DNA from 2 places in the Streptomyces sp. NPDC006314 genome. Region 2 is predicted to be linked to the other one. Evidence: riboswitches for the same ligand, from Rfam matches in the RefSeq annotation. Region 2 holds a riboswitch; the other holds the start of a gene.

Region 1 (9,350 bases), on a different contig from region 2:
CCGTGACCGCCTTCACCGCGGCCATGCCGTTGCGCTCGATGCAGGGGATCTGGACGAGGCCGCCGACCGGGTCGCAGGTCAGTCCCAGGTTGTGCTCCATGCCGATCTCGGCCGCGTTCTCGACCTGCTCCGGGGAGCCGCCCAGGACCTCCGCCAGCGCGCCGGCCGCCATGGAGCAGGCGGAGCCGACCTCGCCCTGGCAGCCGACCTCGGCACCGGAGATGGAGGCGTTCTCCTTGAAGAGCATGCCGATGGCGCCCGCGGCGAGCAGGAAGCGGACGACACCGTCCTCGTCGGCGCCGGGCACGAAGTTGATGTAGTAGTGCAGGACCGCCGGGATGATGCCCGCCGCGCCGTTCGTGGGTGCGGTGACGACTCGGCCGCCGGCCGCGTTCTCCTCGTTCACCGCCATCGCGTAGAGCGTGATCCACTCCATCGCATGCGCCAGCGGATCACCTTCGGCGCGCAGCTGGCGGGCCGAGACGGCCGCGCGGCGGCGGACCTTCAGGCCGCCGGGCAGGATGCCCTCGCGGGACATGCCGCGCCGCACGCACTCGCGCATCACGCGCCAGATCTCCAGCAGGCCCGCCCGGATCTCCTCCTCCGTGCGCCAGGCCCGCTCGTTCTCCAGCATGAGGGAGGAGATCGACAGGCCCGTCTCCTTCGTGAGACGCAGCAGCTCGTCGCCCGTGCGGAACGGGTACTTCAGGACCGTGTCGTCCAGCTTGATGCGGTCCGCGCCCACCGCGTCCTCGTCGACGACGAAGCCGCCGCCGACCGAGTAGTAGGTCTTCGAAAGAAGCTCGGCGCCCTGAGCGTCGTACGCCCAGATCGTCATGCCGTTGGCGTGGTACGGCAAAGCCTTGCGACGGTGCAGGATCAGGTCGTCGTCGAAGGAGAAGGGGATCTCGTGCTCGCCGAGGACCTTCAGACGCCCCGCCTGCTTGATCGTCTCCACCCGCTCGTCGGCCGTCTCCACGTCCACCGTGCGCGGGGAAGTGCCCTCCAGGCCGAGGAGGACCGCCTTCGGGGTGCCGTGGCCGTGGCCGGTCGCGCCGAGCGAGCCGTACAGCTCGCAGCGCAGGGACGCGACGGAACCGAGCAGGTCCTCGTTGCGCAGCCGGCGGGCGAACATGCGCGCCGCGCGCATCGGGCCGACCGTGTGGGAGCTGGACGGGCCGATGCCGATCGAGAACAGGTCGAAGACCGAGATGGCCACGGGTGACTCCTCAATACGGGGTGGTGCAGGGCGGTGCAGGGGTGGGGCACCGCGCGCACTGTTCTTCCAGTGTGCGCGGTGCCCCGCAAAAGGTGACTTACTTGTTCAGACCCGGGTACAGCGGGTGCTTGTCGGCCAGGGCCTTCACCCGGGCCTTCAGGGCATCCGCGTCGTAGGACGGCTTCAGCGCCTCCGCGATCACGTCCGCGACCTCGGCGAAGTCGTCGGCCGTGAAGCCGCGGGTCGCCAGGGCGGGCGTGCCGATGCGCAGGCCCGAGGTGACCATCGGCGGGCGCGGGTCGTTCGGGACGGCGTTGCGGTTGACCGTGATGCCCACCTCGTGGAGGCGGTCCTCGGCCTGCTGCCCGTCCAGCTCGGACTCACGCAGGTCGACCAGGATCAGGTGTACGTCGGTGCCGCCGGAGAGCACGTTCACGCCGGCCTCGCGGGCGTCGGCCGCCGTGAGCCGCTCGGCGAGGATGCGCGCACCCTCCACCGTACGGCGCTGACGCTCCCGGAACTCCTCCGAGGCGGCGACCTTGAAGGAGACCGCCTTGGCCGCGATCACGTGCTCCAGGGGACCGCCCTGGAAGCCCGGGAAGACGGACGAGTTCAGTTTCTTCGCGAAGTCCTTCTTCGCGAGGATGATGCCGCCGCGCGGGCCGCCGAGGGTCTTGTGGGTCGTGGAGGTGACCACGTCCGCGTACTCGACCGGGTTCGGGTGCAGACCGGCGGCGACCAGGCCCGCGAAGTGCGCCATGTCGACCCACAGGTACGCGTCGACCTCGTCGGCGATCCGGCGGAACTCGGCGAAGTCCAGCTGGCGCGGGTACGCCGACCAGCCCGCGATGATCACCTTGGGGCGGTGCTCCTTGGCGAGCTTCTCGACCTCGGCCATGTCGACCAGGCCGGTCGCGGCGTCCACGTGGTAGGCGACCACGTCGAACTGCTTGCCGGAGAAGTTCAGCCGCATCCCGTGGGTCAGGTGGCCGCCGTGCGCGAGGTCCAGGCCGAGGATGGTGTCCCCGGGCTGGGCCAGCGCGAACAGCGCGGCCTGGTTCGCGGAGGCACCGGAGTGGGGCTGCACGTTGGCGTACTCGGCGCCGAACAGCTCCTTGAGCCGGTCGATGGCGATCTGCTCGGCGACGTCGACGTGCTCACAGCCGCCGTAGTAGCGGCGGCCCGGGTAGCCCTCGGCGTACTTGTTGGTGAGGACCGAGCCCTGCGCCTCCATCACCGCGAGCGGCGCGAAGTTCTCGGAGGCGATCATCTCCAGGGTCGACTGCTGGCGGTCCAGCTCGGCGTCGACCGCGGCGGCGATCTCCGGGTCCAGCTCGTGCAGGGACGTGTTCAGGACGGTCATGGGACTACGACTCCTCAGCCGGCGGTGTGGGCGGCGTACTCGTCGGCGGAGAGCAGGTCGGCCGGCTCCTCCGTGACGCGTACCTTGAACAGCCAGCCACCCTCGAGGGGGGCGGAGTTGACCAGCGACGGGTCGTTGACGACGTCCTCGTTGATCTCGGTGACCTCACCGCTGACCGGCGAGTAGAGGTCGGACACCGACTTGGTCGACTCCAGCTCACCGCAGGTCTCGCCCGCCTCCACGGTGGAACCGACCTCGGGGAGCTGGGCGTAGACCACATCGCCGAGCGCGTTGGCCGCGAACTCGGTGATGCCGACCGTCGCGACGCCGTCCTCGGCGGCCGACAGCCACTCGTGCTCCTTGCTGTAGCGCAGCTGCTGGGGGTTGCTCATGGCCTGAATTCTCCTGTACGCGCGGGAGTGCTGGTGAAGGGGGGACTGCTGGAGCTGCTCGTGAGCAGGGGGGGATGTGCGCAGGGTCACGTCATCTGGACGCTCCGCGCCCAGTGTCTACTTCTGGCGCTTGTAGAACGGCAGCGCCACGACCTCGTACGGCTCGTGGCTGCCCCGGATGTCCACGCCGACGCCCTCGCTGCCCGGCGCCGCGTGCGCCGCGTCGACGTACGCCATGGCGATCGGCTTGCCCAGGGTGGGGGAGGGGGCGCCGGAGGTGACCTCGCCGATCACCCGGCCGCCCGCGACGACGGCGTACCCGGCGCGCGGCACCCGGCGGCCCTCGGCGACCAGGCCGACCAGGACCCGGGGAGGCTCGGAAGCGGCGCGCTCAGCGGCCTCCGCGAGCGCCTCGCGTCCCACGAAGTCGCCCTCCTTCTCGAACTTGACCACCCGGCCGAGCCCGGCGTCGAAGGGGGTCAGCTCCGTGGTCAGCTCGTGCCCGTACAGCGGCATGCCCGCCTCCAGGCGCAGCGTGTCCCGGCAGGACAGACCGCACGGGACCAGGCCGACGCCCTCGCCCGCCTTGGTCAGCGCCTGCCACAGCTCCACCGCGTGCTCCGGCTTCACGAACAGCTCGAAGCCGTCCTCGCCGGTGTAGCCGGTGCGGGCGATCAGCGCCGGGACACCGGCGACCGTGCCGGGCAGGCCGGCGTAGTACTTCAGGCCGTCCAGGTCGGCGTCGGTGAGGGACTTCAGGATGCCGGGGGACTCCGGGCCCTGGACGGCGATCAGCGCGTAGGCGTCCCGGTCGTCGCGTACCTCGGCGTCGAAGCCGGCGGCGCGCTCGGTCAGCGCCTCCAGCACCACCTGGGCGTTGGAGGCGTTGGCCACGACCATGTACTCGGTCTCGGCCAGCCGGTAGACGATCAGGTCGTCCAGGATGCCGCCGCCGGCCTGGCAGATCATGGTGTAGCGGGCGCGGCCGACGCCGACGGAGGCGATGTTGCCGACCAGGGCGAAGTTCAGGAAGGCGGCCGCCTCGGCGCCGGTGACGGTGATCTCGCCCATGTGGGAGAGGTCGAACAGGCCGGCCCTGGTCCGCACCGCGAGGTGCTCGTCGCGCTCGGAGCCGTAGCGCAGGGGCATGTCCCAGCCGGCGAAGTCGGTCATCGTCGCACCGAGCGAGCGATGCAGCGCATCCAGCGCGGTGTGGCGGAGTTCGGTACTGCTCATCGGTCGGTCGTCTCCCAAGGCGATGGGGTCCCCCGCGCGAGCGCAGCCGAGCGCGGGGAAGGCGAGGAACGTTCCTCCCCATCTGTCATCGGAACCTGAGAGGTTCGCCACGACCGCCACAGGGACGATCACGGCTTGCACCTTGGGTGGAGCCACTGTCACAGCGACCCGCTTTTCAGATGTGCCTCGCCCGCGCGGTAACGGTGCCTGAGAGATTCAAGGGAGGGACTTGCTCCTTCGGCGCCCCAGTGACTGGGGACTCTCCCGCGCGGATTCAAACGGCCGGTATGCAGTTGGCGGGCACATCATTGCACGCCGCGCCCCCGCCCGTCAGGGCCCGCATCTGTAACCGACCTGTGGCACTACGCGCACCGAACCACCGACCGTCCCCCATTACCTTCTCTTTACATACAGCGGGCATGGGTATGACCGAGCCCACAGGGGAGGACGTTCACGGTGAACAGGACCACGGCGTACGCCGCCGCCACCGCCGCCACGACCGGCGTCGCGATGCCGAAGCAGCCCTCCGCCCCCGCTCGCGAGCGCTGCGCGGAGCGCCCCGTCCCGGTCGTCCGCGATCTGCGCGACCGCGACGGCCGCAGCCCCCACGCCCTGGTCTTCGACCCCCATGACGTCGTCGTGATCACCGGCCTGCCCGGCAGCGGCAAGTCCACGCTGATGCGCCGCGCGGTCTCCGGCCGCCGCATCGACTCCCAGGACACCCGCGACCACTTCGCGGCCCGCGTCCCCCGGGGCCTGCCGTACGCGCTCTACCGCCCCCTGGTCCGCCTCGCCCACTACGCCGGACTGCGGCGCGCGCTGCGCACCGGGGAGGGCGTCGTCGTGCACGACTGCGGCACCCAGCCCTGGGTGCGCGCGTGGCTCGCCCGCGAGGCCCGCCGCCGCGGCGGCACCCTGCACCTGCTGCTCCTCGACGTCGCACCCGGGACCGCCCGCGAAGGGCAGCGCGAGCGCGGCCGGGGCGTGTCCCGCTACGCCTTCCGCCGTCACCGCCGTGCGACCGCCCGGCTGCTCGGCGCGGTCGAGCGCGGCGAACTGCCGGTGGGCTGCGGCTCGGCGGTGCTGCTGGACCGGGCCGCGGCGGACACCCTGCGCCGCGTGGGTTTCACCGGCTGAGCACGTCACCGCGCACGGGCACCGGCCGCTGTCCCCGCCACCCGCTAGCCTTCTTGCTCACAGCAGTGGTTCCCGGCAGACGGTAGGCAGATGGACTTCCCGGCGGACATTCCCGCGGACTTCCCGGCACAGGCGCACCCCCACCCGCACGGCGGTTGGCCCGGCAACGAACTGGAGGAGGTGCTCTCGGCCTCCCTCGGCATCCCCTCCGCGGGCGGCCGGATCATCGAGGTCCTCGGCCGGAGCTTCCTGTGGATCCCCCTGCCCAACGGCGGGGGCCCGCACAGCGGCCCGCTGGACCTGCCCACGATGGACATCGACGGCCAGGCGTACGTCCCGGTGTTCAGCTCCGAGGAACAGCTCCGCCAGGTGACCGGCCCCCATATGTCGTACACCATCGCCCCCGCCGTGGAGTTCGCGCAGGGCCTGCCCCCGCAGGCGGGCATAGCCGTGAACCCCGGAGGAGTGGTCGGCATGCCGCTGCCGCCCGAGGCGGTCGCCGAACTGTGCCGCGCGGGCCGCACCCCGCTCGACGGCCCCGGCACCGGCGGCCGGGTCCGCCTCTTCGAGCCCGACTGGCAGGACGACCCGGTCGACTTCCTCGCCGCCGCGTCCGCCGAGTTCGCCGGGACCGGAGTGGTCCTCGCCGCCCGCCGCTGCCTCGCCGCCGTCGAGACGGCCGACCCGGTGATGTTCGTGGGCGTGGAACTCTCCCAGTGGGAGGGCGACCTGCGGGCACTTCCCCTGGAGGCCCTCGGCCGCGCCCTGGGCAAGGTCCCGGTCCGGTGGCCGGTCAACCTCGTCCTCCTCGACGTGGCCGACGACCCGGTGGCCGACTGGCTGAAGACGAACGTGCGGCCCTTCTACCAATACGGTCACTGACGTAGCTCGAAGGGGCGCGGAGCCGGGTCCGGTACGCGGCTCCGCCGCGGGGCGCGAGCGGCCGCCGACCACCCGCACCCGCGCACGGACCCAGAGCCGCACCCCGGTGGGCGCTTAAGCTGTCTCCACACGCGGGGCACTCCACAGAAGGGCCGGTACGACAGGTGAGCGCGAGCCACAGCGGCAGCGTCGAGCACACGCTGCGCCAGGTCACGCCCGGACGCTACGACGCCTACGAGGCCCTGCTGCGCGCCCTCGCCACCCCGTCCTCCGGCCAGATCTGGATGCTCCTGTGGCACGGCCAGGCCGGCTCCCCGGACGCCCAGTACGGGAACATGGAGGTCGACGGCTTCCACTACGCCCCCTGCGTGACCTCCGCCCAGGAGCTGTCGGCCAGCGGCTGGAACCGTTCCTACGAGGTCGTCGACGGACTGGACGTGGCCCGCACCCTCTACCCGGACCACTACGGTCTCTGGCTCAACCCGCACGCCCCGGGCGGCGGCGTCGGCATTCCCTGGCTGGATCTGCGCCGCATCGCCACCGGCCTGGACCGCCAGCCCGCCGGCCCGCTCCGGCTCGCGGAACCCGGTATCGAGATCCCGCAGTTCTACGCCCTGCTCGCGCAGAACGCCCACCGCACCCCGGCCCTGCGTTCCCTGCGCCGCGCCTGGGTGCAGCCGGCGCTCGGGGCGCCGTATCTCGCCCTCGGCCTGGACGTGTACGACACCTCGCCCGCCGCGGTCGACTCGGTGCGCGCGATGATGCAGCAGTCGGTCGGGGCGGTCCCGGAGGGGCTGCCGGTGTCGACGGTCGCGATGACCGACGACCACGACCCGGTGGTGATGTGGATGCGGGCCCACGCACGCCCGTTCTACGACCGCGAGGCCCACGCGGCCCCGCCCCAGCCCCCGCTTCAGGCACCGTCCCCGCCGCAGGCCCCCGCCGCCGGATACGGCTATCCGCCGGTGCCCGGCGGCTACTGACAGTTCTGTGCCCGCCTCTCGCTCGAGAGGCGGGCACAGTCATGTCGCTCGACACTGACACCCACGGTGGAATCCCGGCGAAACGGCTTGTGCTGCCGCAGAGCGGGACAAGCCGACATGTGGTGTGGTGCTCGTCACACGGGTGGCCGGCCGGCCGCGGGTGAGACTTCACCTGCACGGATAGTACGGAATCTCCACTGATGACCAAGATGCTCGGGTTGTAGGTATCCGGTGTCGCCAACTCGCCGTCCGGATAACGGAATCCCCAGCGCAGCATCACGGTTAGGCATCCATTCACCGCCAAGTCTGGTAAGTGATCGCCGCGCCGTTGAAGACTCCCCGCAACAAGGGGTCGCCACCTCTTGCGTATGACGGATGATCAGGCCGCCACAGCGGCAAGCGCGGGCCGGCCACCGCCGGTCGAGAGGGGTCCCTGCCAGATGACGGCGCCACTGCATGACACGACTGCGGAAGCGACCCCGACCGCACCGCCGGAGACGGAGGGCGGCAGGAAGATCGAGGGCCGGTCTCTCAAGCAGATCGCCTGGCACCGCCTGAAGCAGGACAAACTGGCTCTCGCAGGCGGGTGCACCGTTCTTTTCCTCGTACTGGTCGCGATCTTCGCCCCGCTGATCGTCTCTCTGCTCGGCCACCCGCCGAACGCGTTTCACCAGGAGGAACTGGACGAACTGACCAACCTCCCCAAGGGCACGTGGGGCGGCGTGAGCGGCGACTTCCTCTTCGGTGTCGAACCCAACAAGGGCCGGGATGTCTTCAGCCGGATCGTCTACGGCGCCCGCATCTCCCTGCTCGTGGCGTTCCTGGCCGCTGTGGTGGCGGTGGCCTTCGGCACGTTGTTCGGGATCATGGCCGGATACTTCGGCGGCTGGGTCGACTCGCTGATCAGCCGCACGATGGACGTGCTGCTGTCCTTCCCGCAGCTGCTGTTCATCATCTCCCTCGTCTCGGTCCTGCCCGACGACCTGCTGGGCCTGACCGGCACGGGCGTGCGCATCGCGGTCCTCGTCCTCGTCATCGGATTCTTCGGCTGGCCGTACGTCGGCCGTATCGTCCGTGGGCAGACGCTCAGCCTCAGGGAACGCGAGTACATCGAAGCCGCCCGAAGCCTGGGCGGCGGCAGCCGGCACATCCTGTTCAAGGAGCTGCTGCCCAACCTGGTCGCCCCGATCCTGGTCTACGCGACGCTCATGATCCCGACCAACATCCTCACCGAGGCCGCCCTCAGCTTCCTCGGCGCGGGTGTCCGGCCGCCGACCGCGTCGTGGGGCGGCATGCTGCGCGACGCGCTGCAGACCTATGAGCACGACCCGATGTTCATGGTCTTCCCGGGCGCCACGATCTTCATCACCGTCCTCGCCTTCAACCTCTTCGGGGACGGCCTGCGTGACGCGCTGGACCCCAAGGGGACCCGCTGACCCACGACTTGCCCCTGCCGCACTGTCAGGTGGCTCTCTCCATGGTTCTCCGGCTAAGGCCCGGGACCGCGAATCTCGGAGGTTACGAGAAAATGCCCACAGGTTTCCCGAAGCGGCGGCTCGCTGCTGGCGCGGCCCTCGTTGTCGCGGCGCTGGTGAGCACCACTGCGTGCGGCGGCGGTGACGATGACGGCGACGGCAAGGACAAGGGCGCCGGCTACAACGCCGCGCTGAACAAGGTCGTCAACGCGTCCACCAAGAAGGGCGGGACGCTGAGGTTCGTCGGCAAGCAGGACTTCGACTCCCTCGACCCGCAGCGCACCTACTACGGCATGACCTGGGACTTCATGCGGTTCTTCACCCGCACCCTGGTCACCTACGACACGAAGCCGGGCGCGGCCTCCAACAAGCTGGTCGGCGACCTCGCCACCGGCCCCGCGCAGGTCTCGGCCGACGGCAAGACCTACACCTACAAGCTGCGTGACGGAGTGACCTGGGAGGACGGCTCCAAGCTGACCTCCAAGGACGTCAAGTACGGCATCGAGCGCATCTGGGCGACGGATGTGATCACCGGTGGTCCGGCCTACATCAAGCAGACGCTCGACCCCAAGGGCGAGTACAAGGGTCCCTACAAGGACAAGTCCAAGGACAAGCTGGGCCTGAAGGCGATCGAGACGCCGGACGACCAGACCATCGTCTTCA
Region 2 (9,350 bases):
TTGCGGCAGGCGAAGCGGCCTGACTACTCTCGGTCGTCCTCCCAGTGAACCGGCGGCGCATGGGGAACTTCCGGCACGGGCATGAGGTTGCGGGGGGTCGGCGCACTGAAGGGGTGGTGCGTGGTGGAAACTGTTTGGCGGATACGGACGTTGTGATGATGTCCGGCTCGGCCGGTGTAGGCAATCAGGGTTCGTCCTGCCCCACGGGCGGGTCTGTTTCGGTCAAGGGGAATCGCCCGTGAAGTTGTTTGCGAAGTTGTTCGGCAAGAGCGCGCGAGAGGGCAGCGACAACGCGACCGCTCGCCATCGCGCACAGCCTGACGCGGAAGGCCAGCGTCCGCTGTTCCGGGACCAGGTCGCTGGTCCGGGCGGTGACATTTCCGGTGGTCAGGGCGCGGCGTCTGTTGACCCTGCCCAGTCCGGCGGCATAGGTTTCGGGCAACCGTCAACCTCAGGTACGGGTGGAGGGTTTACCCCCGGCCCGTACGCGTCCAACGCCCCGGCGGGGCAGCCGCGGCAGGAGGATCCGTCCATGTCGGTCCTGGTGTGTACGAGGTGCGGTAACCGCAACGCGGAGAACGCCCGCTTCTGCTCCAACTGCGGCGCGCCGCTGCGTCCCGGAGTGACGCCCGAGCGTGCCTCCGAGACGACGTCCACGATCTCGATCTCCGGCCTCGAGGCCTACGAGGCCGAGGCGACCGGCCAGACCCCGCTGCCCATGCTTTCGCCGGAGGCGCAGGCCGCGGTCGACGCGCTCCCGCTGGGCTCGGCGCTGCTGGTGGTGCGCCGGGGACCGAACTCGGGCAGCCGCTTCCTGCTGGACAGCGACCTGACCACGGCCGGCCGTCATCCGCAGAGCGACATCTTCCTCGACGACGTGACGGTCTCACGTCGGCACGTGGAGTTCCGGCGCGGCCCGGACGGCTCGTTCACCGTGGCCGACGTGGGCAGCCTGAACGGCACGTATGTCAACCGCGAGCGGATCGACCAGGTCGCTCTGTCGAACGGAGACGAGGTGCAGATCGGCAAGTACCGGCTGGTGTTCTACGCGAGCCGGCAGGGCATCTGACCCGCCCCCGGACCGGCGTCCGGGGGCCGGCCCCAGGGAAGGTCCATGCTTCAAACACCGAGCGGCGGTGCCCGAAGCGGTACCGCCGCCAGGGACAGTGTGCTGATGAGCATCGGCACGGTGCTGAACGCGCTGCGTGACGAGTTCCCCGAGGTCACCATCTCCAAGATCCGCTTCCTGGAGTCGGAGGGCCTCATCGAACCGCAGCGGACCCCCTCGGGGTACCGCAAGTTCACCGCCGGGGACGTCGAGCGCCTCGGGCACGTCCTGCGGATGCAGCGGGACCACTATCTGCCGCTCAGGGTCATCCGTGAGCACCTGGACGCCATGGAGCGGGGCGAGGCCGTCCCGCTGCCGCTGGTGGGGCGCCAGCGCACCGCGGACGACGCACCGGAGCCGTCCGAGGGGCGCACGGTGGCCCGGATCGGCAGGGCCGAGCTGCTGGCGGCCGCGGACATCGGCGAGGCGGAACTCACGGAGTGGGAGTCCTACGGGCTCATCGCGCCCCTGGAGGACGGGGCGTACGACGCCGAGGCCGTCACCGTCGCCTCCCTCATCGCCGAACTGGGCCGGTTCGGTATCGAGCCGCGCCACCTCCGGGTGATGAAGGCCGCCGCCGACCGCGAGGCGGGTCTCGTCGACCAGGTGGTGGCCCCGCTCAGGCGCCACCGCAATCCGCAGACCAGGGCGCATGCCGAGGCCCGTACGAAGGAGCTGGCGGCGCTCACGGTGAAGCTGCACGCCGCCCTGGTGAAGACCGCTCTGGGTGTGCGGCTGGCCTGAAGCCACGGGTCCCGGAGCGGCCGGATCGGGCACCTGTTCCCGGCCCGACTACCCAAACGTCCCGACCACGGCCTAGGGTTGCTGTGTGAACGAGCTCGATGTCGTAGGTGTCCGGGTCGAAATGCCCTCCAACCAACCGATCGTGCTCCTGCGCGAAGTGGGGGGCGACCGTTACCTCCCCATCTGGATCGGGCCGGGGGAGGCGACGGCGATCGCCTTCGCCCAGCAGGGCATGGCCCCCGCGCGACCGCTGACCCACGACCTGTTCAAGGACGTGCTGGAGGCCGTCGGCCAGGAGCTGACCGAAGTACGCATCACCGATCTGCGGGAAGGCGTCTTCTACGCGGAGCTGGTCTTCGCCAGCGGGGTAGAGGTCAGCGCCCGTCCCTCGGATGCCATAGCGCTGGCCCTGCGCACCGGAACGCCGATCTACGGCAGTGACACGGTGCTGGACGACGCGGGCATCGCCATTCCGGACGAGCAGGAGGACGAGGTGGAGAAGTTCCGCGAGTTCCTCGACCAGATCTCGCCCGAGGACTTCGGCACGAGCAGTCAGTGAGCGGGAGCCGGTGCGAGGCCGGCCCGCCGCACCAGGCGTTCGCGGGACCGGCCACTGACCGCGCGTAGCCGGGCCGAGCGGGCAATTGCCACCGGCCATTGAGAGCGTCCTGCGGCCCTCCGAGAGGGCATTCGGCTAGCCTTTCCCCGCGGTGGGGCACGGAAAACCACTCCTAGGGTGATTATCACTCGGCGTGCCGAGTGTGGCGATCGTTGACGCGCCCCTGGTGACTGCCTACCGTCGAGAAGGCAGGTCAAGGACGGAGGTCGGCGTGAGAATCAGCGGCGACGGTACGGCTGGGGGTGCCCCGGAACGCGGTTTCGGGGAGAGCGGTCTGTACCCTCCCCCGAGCTCTCAGCTGTGTTCGAGCGGGGGATACCCCCATCACAGCAGCGCGGTCGATCACGCTCCGCAGCGGCCGACGGCGGTGCCGAACGGCGGAGGGGCGGCGTCCATGACGTCCGAGGAGATCGGCTACCGCGGGCCCACGGCCTGCGCGGCCGCCGGCATCACCTACCGGCAACTCGACTACTGGGCCCGGACGGGCCTCGTCGAGCCGAGCGTGCGACCCGCGTACGGGTCGGGCACCCAGCGTCTGTACAGCTTCCGGGACGTCGTCGTCCTGAAGATCGTCAAGCGGTTCCTGGACACCGGTGTCTCGCTCCAGAACATCCGCACGGCCGTCCAGCACCTCAGGGAACGCGGTTTCCGCGACCTTGAGCGGATGACCCTGATGAGCGACGGCGCCACGGTGTACGAGTGCACCTCGCCGGACGAGGTCCACGCCCTGCTCCAGGGCGGTCAGGGCATCTTCGGGATCGCCGTCGGCGTGGTGTGGCGGGACGTGGAAAGCGCGCTCTCCCAGCTGCACGGTGAGCGCGTCGACACGGGCGAGACCCTCGTCGGCCACAACCCCGCGGACGAGCTGGCGCGGCGCCGCAACCGGGCGGTCTGACCACCGGGCCGATCGGGCGCCCTGCGGTGCCACCGCACCATCGATGTCAGTGCCGTGGTGCAGCATCGGACATGTGAGAAACGCGCCCACGATCCTGCATCTCGACATGGATGCCTTCTTCGCCTCGGTGGAGCAGGCGTCCAAGCCGAGCCTGCGCGGCAAGGCGGTCGTGGTGGGCGGGCTCGGACCGCGGGGAGTGGTGGCCACGGCGTCGTACGAGGCACGGGTCTTCGGGGTGCACTCGGCGATGCCCATGGCACAGGCGCGCCGGCTGGCACCCAATGCCGCGTACCTGGTGCCGCGCTTCGCCCTGTACCGGTCGGTCAGCGAACAGGTGATGGCGCTGCTGCGGGAGCTGTCGCCGCTGGTCGAGCCGCTCAGCCTGGACGAGGCGTTCGTGGATCTGGAGGCCGGGGGAGCGGCCTGGGACGAGGAGTCGGCGCGGCTGGCCGGGGTGCAGCTGCGCGCGGACATCCGGACGGTCACGGGACTCACCGGGTCGGTGGGGCTCGCCGCCTCCAAGATGCTCGCTAAGATCGCCTCCGAGCAGGCCAAGCCCGACGGTCTCGTGGTCATCGAGCCGGGGACCGAGCGGGCGCTGCTGGGGCCGATGCCGGTGCGGACCCTCCCGGGGGTCGGGCCGGCCACCGGGGACCATCTGCGCAGGGCCGGGATCACCACGGTCGAGGAGCTGGCCGAGGCCGGCGAGGACGAACTCGTGCGGCTGCTCGGCAAGGCGCACGGGCACGCGCTGTACGCCATGGCGCTGGCCCGCGACGAGCGGCCGGTGGTGGCCGAGCGGGAGGCGAAGTCGGTGTCGGTCGAGGACACCTACGACGTGGACATCCACGACCGGCTGCGGGTCGGCCTGGAGGTGCAGCGGCTCGCCGACCGGTGCGTGCGGCGGCTGCGCGGCGCCGGGCTGTCGGGGCGGACCATCGTGCTGAAGGTGCGGCGCTACGACTTCTCGACGCTCACCCGCTCCGAGACGCTCAGAGGGCCCACGGACGATCCGGCGGTCATCAGGGAGGCGGCCGCGCGGCTGCTGGACTCGGTGGACACCACAGGCGGGGTACGGCTGCTCGGCGTGGGTGTCACCGGACTCGCCGACTACACCCAGGAGGATCTGTTCGCCCAGGCGGCGGGTGAGCGGGCGGCGGGAGACCTCGCCGAGGACGCCGTGCCCGAGGCCGTGGCGGAACAGCCGGAGCCCACCGAGCGTCAGTGGCGTGCCGGGCAGGACGTACGGCACGCCGAGTGGGGCCACGGCTGGGTGCAGGGCAGCGGCCTGGGCCGGGTCACGGTGCGCTTCGAGACACCCCAGTCGGAACCGGGCCGGGTACGGACGTTTCGGGTCGACGATCCGGCGCTGGAGCCGGCGGAGCCGCTGCCGCTGGTTCTGGGGGCCGGCCTTGGGGAGAAACGGCACCGCGACGCCGCCAGTGCCTCGGATGGGCCGCCACGGGGGGACGACTCGGACGGGGATCAGGCCTCCTCCGTACCCGCAAGCCTGCCGAAGTCATGGTCCGGGAACGGGGGAGGTGGGGCCAGGTCGAGTCCGTAGTGGTGGTAGAGCTGGAGTTCCTGCTCGGGGGAGAGGTGGCGGCCCACGCCGAAGTCGGGGGCGTCCTTGATGAGGGCGCGGTCGAAGGGGACCCGGAGGGCGCCGTCGATCAGCTCGCTCGGTTCCAGCGGGACGAAGGCGTCCCGGGAGAACAGGCCGGTGCGTATGGCCGCCCATTCGGGCACGCCGGTCGCGTCGTCGAGATACACCTCGTCGATGGTGCCGATCTTGGCGCCACTGCGGTCGAACGCCTTGCGGCCGATCAGGTTGCGCGGATCGATGTCGGTCTGCACGGCCCCTCTCCCTCCACTTGGTCGCAACTCATCCGTAAGCACTACAAAAGAGCACATTCAAGGAGGCGGCCACTCGAAGGCTCAGGCGTTGACCTCGCTGGTAGGCTGACAACGGCTGCTGACCCCGTGCGGGAGAGTCCTCCGACCACATCGGAGGCGCCGAAGGAGCAAATCCTCCCCGGAATCTCTCAGGCTCACGTACCGCACGGACGAGGTCACTCTGGAAAGCAGAGCGGGTGTCGACGGCTTCCGCTCTCACCGACGGTGAAAGCCGGGACCCTCGGGCACCCGGTGAAGCTCTCAGGTTGAGATGACAGAGGGGGAGGCCGTCCGGGCACCCGCGCCGTGGTGCCCCTCGCAGGTCGCGTCAGACCAGGAGGCCTCCGCAATGACCGCCCATCGCATTCCGCTCTCCGAGCTCGAGCAGGGCATCTCCTTCGAGCAGCGCCACATCGGGCCCGATCAGGAGGCGCGGGCCAAGATGCTCGCGCACGTCGGCTACGGCTCCCTCGACGAGCTGACCGCCGCCGCGGTCCCGGATGTGATCAAGAACGCCGACGCCCTGGACCTGCCGGGCGCCCGTACCGAGGTCGAGGTGCTCGCCGAGCTGCGCTCGCTCGCCGACCGCAACCAGGTCCTCGGCTCGATGATCGGTCTCGGCTACCACGGCACCTTCACCCCGCCCGTCATCCTGCGCAACGTCATGGAGAACCCGGCCTGGTACACGGCCTACACGCCGTACCAGCCGGAGATCTCCCAGGGCCGTCTTGAGGCCCTGCTGAACTTCCAGACCATGGTCGCCGAGCTGACCGGTCTGCCCACCTCCGGCGCTTCCCTGCTGGACGAGGGCACGGCCGCCGCAGAGGCGATGGCGCTGTCCCGGCGCATGGGCAGGAACAAGAAGGGCCTGTTCCTGGTCGACGCGGACGCGCTGCCGCAGACCATCGCCGTCATCGAGACCCGCGCCGAGCCGACCGGCCTGGAGGTCGTCGTCGCCGACCTCAGCGACGGCATCCCGGCCGAGATCGCCGAGCGCGAGATCAACGGCGTGCTGATCCAGTACCCGGGCGCCTCCGGTGCCGTACGCGACATCAAGCCGGTCATCGACCAGGCGCACCAGCTGGGCGCCCTCGTCACCGTCGCCGCCGACCTGCTCGCGCTGACCCTGCTGACCTCGCCGGGCGAGCTGGGCGCGGACATCGCCGTCGGTACCACCCAGCGCTTCGGTGTGCCGATGGGCTTCGGTGGGCCGCACGCGGGCTACATGGCGGTGCAGGAGAAGTTCGCGCGCAGCCTGCCGGGCCGGCTCGTGGGCGTCTCGGTCGACGCCGACGGGCACCGGGCCTACCGGCTCGCGCTCCAGACGCGTGAGCAGCACATCCGCCGTGAGAAGGCCACCAGCAACATCTGCACCGCCCAGGTGCTGCTCGCCGTCATGGCCGGCATGTACGCCGTCTACCACGGGCCGGAGGGGCTGCGGACCATCGCCCGCCGCACCCACCGCTACGCCACGATCCTCGCCGAGGGCCTGAAGGCCGGCGGCGTGGAGATCGTCCACGGCACCTACTTCGACACCGTCACCGCGCGCGTGCCGGGCAAGGCCGCCGAGATCGTCGCCGCCGCCCGCGACAACGGCGTCAACCTGCGACCGGTCGACGCCGACCACGTCTCCCTGTCCTGCGACGAGACCACCAACCGGGCCCAGCTGAGCGCGGTCTTCTCCGCCTTCGGTGTCGAGGGCGACATCGAGGCGCTGGACGCCGCGGCCGAGGAGGCCCTGCCCGAGGCCCTGCTGCGCACCGACGACTACCTGACCCACCCGGTCTTCCACGAACACCGCTCCGAGACCGCGATGCTGCGCTACCTGCGCAAGCTCGCCGACCGCGACTACGCGCTCGACCGCGGCATGATCCCGTTGGGCTCCTGCACCATGAAGCTCAACGCGACCACCGAGATGGAGCCGGTCACCTGGCCCGAGTTCGGCCAGCTGCACCCCTTCGCGCCCGCCGAGCAGGCCGAGGGCTACCTCACGCTCATCCGCGAGTTGGAGGAACGTCTCGCCGAGGTCACCGGCTACGACAAGGTCTCGCTCCAGCCGAACGCCGGTTCGCAGGGCGAGCTGGCCGGTCTGCTGGCCGTACGCGGCTACCACCGCGCCAACGGCGACGAGCAGCGCACGGTGTGCCTGATCCCGTCCTCCGCGCACGGCACGAACGCGGCCAGCGCCGTGATGGCCGGCATGAAGGTCGTCGTCGTCAAGACGGCCGAGGACGGCGAGATCGACGTCGACGACCTGCGGGCGAAGATCGAGCAGTACCGCGACGAACTCGCGGTGCTCATGATCACCTACCCGTCGACGCACGGTGTGTTCGAGGAGCACGTGGCCGACATCTGCGCTCAGGTGCACGAGGCCGGCGGCCAGGTCTACGTCGACGGTGCCAACCTCAACGCCCTGGTCGGCCTGGCCAAGCCGGGCCACTTCGGTGGTGACGTCTCCCACCTGAATCTGCACAAGACCTTCTGCATCCCGCACGGTGGCGGCGGCCCGGGTGTCGGCCCGGTGGCCGTCCGGTCGCACCTGGCGCCGTACCTGCCCAACCACCCTCTGCAGCCGGCGGCCGGCCCCGAGACGGGCGTCGGCCCGATCTCGGCGGCGCCGTGGGGTTCCGCGGGCATCCTGCCGATCTCGTGGGCGTACGTCCGACTGATGGGCGGCGAGGGCCTGAAGCGGGCCACGCAGGTCGCCGTGCTCTCGGCGAACTACATCGCCAAGCGCCTGGAGCCGCACTACCCGGTGCTCTACACCGGCCCCGGCGGCCTCGTCGCGCACGAGTGCATCATCGACCTGCGCCCGCTGACCAAGGCGACCGGCGTGAGCGTGGACGACGTGGCCAAGCGCCTGATCGACTACGGCTTCCACGCGCCGACCATGTCCTTCCCGGTGGCCGGCACGCTGATGATCGAGCCGACCGAGTCGGAGGACCTCACCGAGCTGGACCGGTTCTGCGACGCGATGATCGCCATCCGCGCCGAGATCGAGAAGGTCGGCTCTGGGGAATGGCCCGCGGAGGACAACCCGCTGCGGGGCGCCCCGCACACCGCCGCCGCGCTCGGCGGGGAGTGGACGCACGCCTACAGCCGCGAGGAGGCCGTCTTCCCGGCCGGCGTCTCGGTGGCCGACAAGTACTGGCCGCCGGTGCGCCGTATCGACCAGGCCTTCGGTGACCGCAACCTGGTGTGCTCCTGCCCGCCGCTGGACGCGTACGAGGACTGAGCGAGCGTGTGAGGGCCCCGTCCGTGCCTGGGCGGGGCCCTCGCGTTTCGCCGCGCCGTGTCCGACCAGGCCTCAGGTCTGCTTCGCCGTGGCCAGCGCGACCTCCGTCGACTTGATCAGGGCGACGACATCGGAGCCCACGAAAAGGCCGAGGTCACCGGCCGCGTCCTTGGTGATCGCGGCGGTCAGTTCGCCGCCGTCCACGGTGACCTTCACGGTCGCCATGGCTTCGCCGAGCACGAGGCGGGTGACCGTGCCGGGGAGCTGGTTGCGGATCGACAGGCCCTCGGTCCGGCTGGTGGCGAGGGAGACCTCTGTCGACTTCACCAAGGCCCTCACCGGGTCACCCGGGGTGAGGCCGAGTTGCTCGACGGCCTCCAGGGTGATGGCCGCTGTGAGGGTCTGGCCGCCGGCCAGCCGGACGTTGACGGTCGCCATGACGTCGCCGGGGTGCACCTCGGTGACGGTGCCGGGAAGCTGGTTGCGGATGCTCAGGGTCATGGCCCCCCACCGTAGTGCGGGAGGACGTTCAGGCCGGGTATGCATGCGTCTGCGCCGCTTTGACCGTCGCCCATACCGGCGAGCCGGGGCGCAGGTCGAGTTCGGCGGCGCCGAGGGTGGTGAGGTCGGCGGCGAGGGGGAGCGCGCCGGTGAGGTCGGCGCGGATCTGGTCGCCGTGCGGCTCCAGGCCCGCGACCTCGCAGCGCCACAGGTTACGGGCGCTGGCTCCCGTGGGCCGGTCCCGGAACAGGGTCACCGCGGAGGGTGGGAACGCCACGAACACCGGCCCGGACAGCTCCTCCGTCGTGGTGATCGAGGGCCCGGCGTCGAGCCGTACCGTGTGCCCCGCGGC

What was found. Region 2 has a riboswitch for glycine ahead of gcvP (aminomethyl-transferring glycine dehydrogenase). Riboswitches for the same ligand answer to the same signal wherever they lie in the genome.
Region 1: linked by a shared signal. The riboswitch ahead of gcvT (glycine cleavage system aminomethyltransferase GcvT) and the one ahead of gcvP (aminomethyl-transferring glycine dehydrogenase) in region 2 are both predicted to bind glycine.

Annotation. Positions count from the first base shown of each region.
Region 1 is NZ_JBEXRL010000022.1:28,154-37,503, forward strand. It holds gene ABZ079_RS30580 (L-serine ammonia-lyase) at 1-1,219, opposite strand, end outside; gene glyA (serine hydroxymethyltransferase) at 1,317-2,582, opposite strand; gene gcvH (glycine cleavage system protein GcvH) at 2,597-2,974, opposite strand; gene gcvT (glycine cleavage system aminomethyltransferase GcvT) at 3,092-4,210, opposite strand; glycine riboswitch at 4,396-4,487, opposite strand; gene ABZ079_RS30600 (AAA family ATPase) at 4,667-5,347, shown strand; gene ABZ079_RS30605 (enhanced serine sensitivity protein SseB) at 5,438-6,229, shown strand; gene ABZ079_RS30610 (enhanced serine sensitivity protein SseB C-terminal domain-containing protein) at 6,394-7,212, shown strand; gene ABZ079_RS30615 (ABC transporter permease) at 7,653-8,648, shown strand; gene ABZ079_RS30620 (ABC transporter substrate-binding protein) at 8,741-9,350, shown strand, end outside.
Region 2 is NZ_JBEXRL010000008.1:338,398-347,747, reverse strand. It holds gene ABZ079_RS17915 (DUF881 domain-containing protein) at 1-48, shown strand, start outside; gene ABZ079_RS17910 (FHA domain-containing protein) at 239-1,069, shown strand; gene ABZ079_RS17905 (MerR family transcriptional regulator) at 1,115-1,852, shown strand; gene ABZ079_RS17900 (bifunctional nuclease family protein) at 1,938-2,411, shown strand; gene ABZ079_RS17895 (MerR family transcriptional regulator) at 2,683-3,366, shown strand; gene ABZ079_RS17890 (DNA polymerase IV) at 3,440-4,930, shown strand; gene ABZ079_RS17885 (PRC-barrel domain-containing protein) at 4,852-5,223, opposite strand; glycine riboswitch at 5,343-5,437, shown strand; gene gcvP (aminomethyl-transferring glycine dehydrogenase) at 5,612-8,497, shown strand; gene ABZ079_RS17875 (TOBE domain-containing protein) at 8,570-8,998, opposite strand; gene ABZ079_RS17870 (ABC transporter ATP-binding protein) at 9,027-9,350, opposite strand, start outside.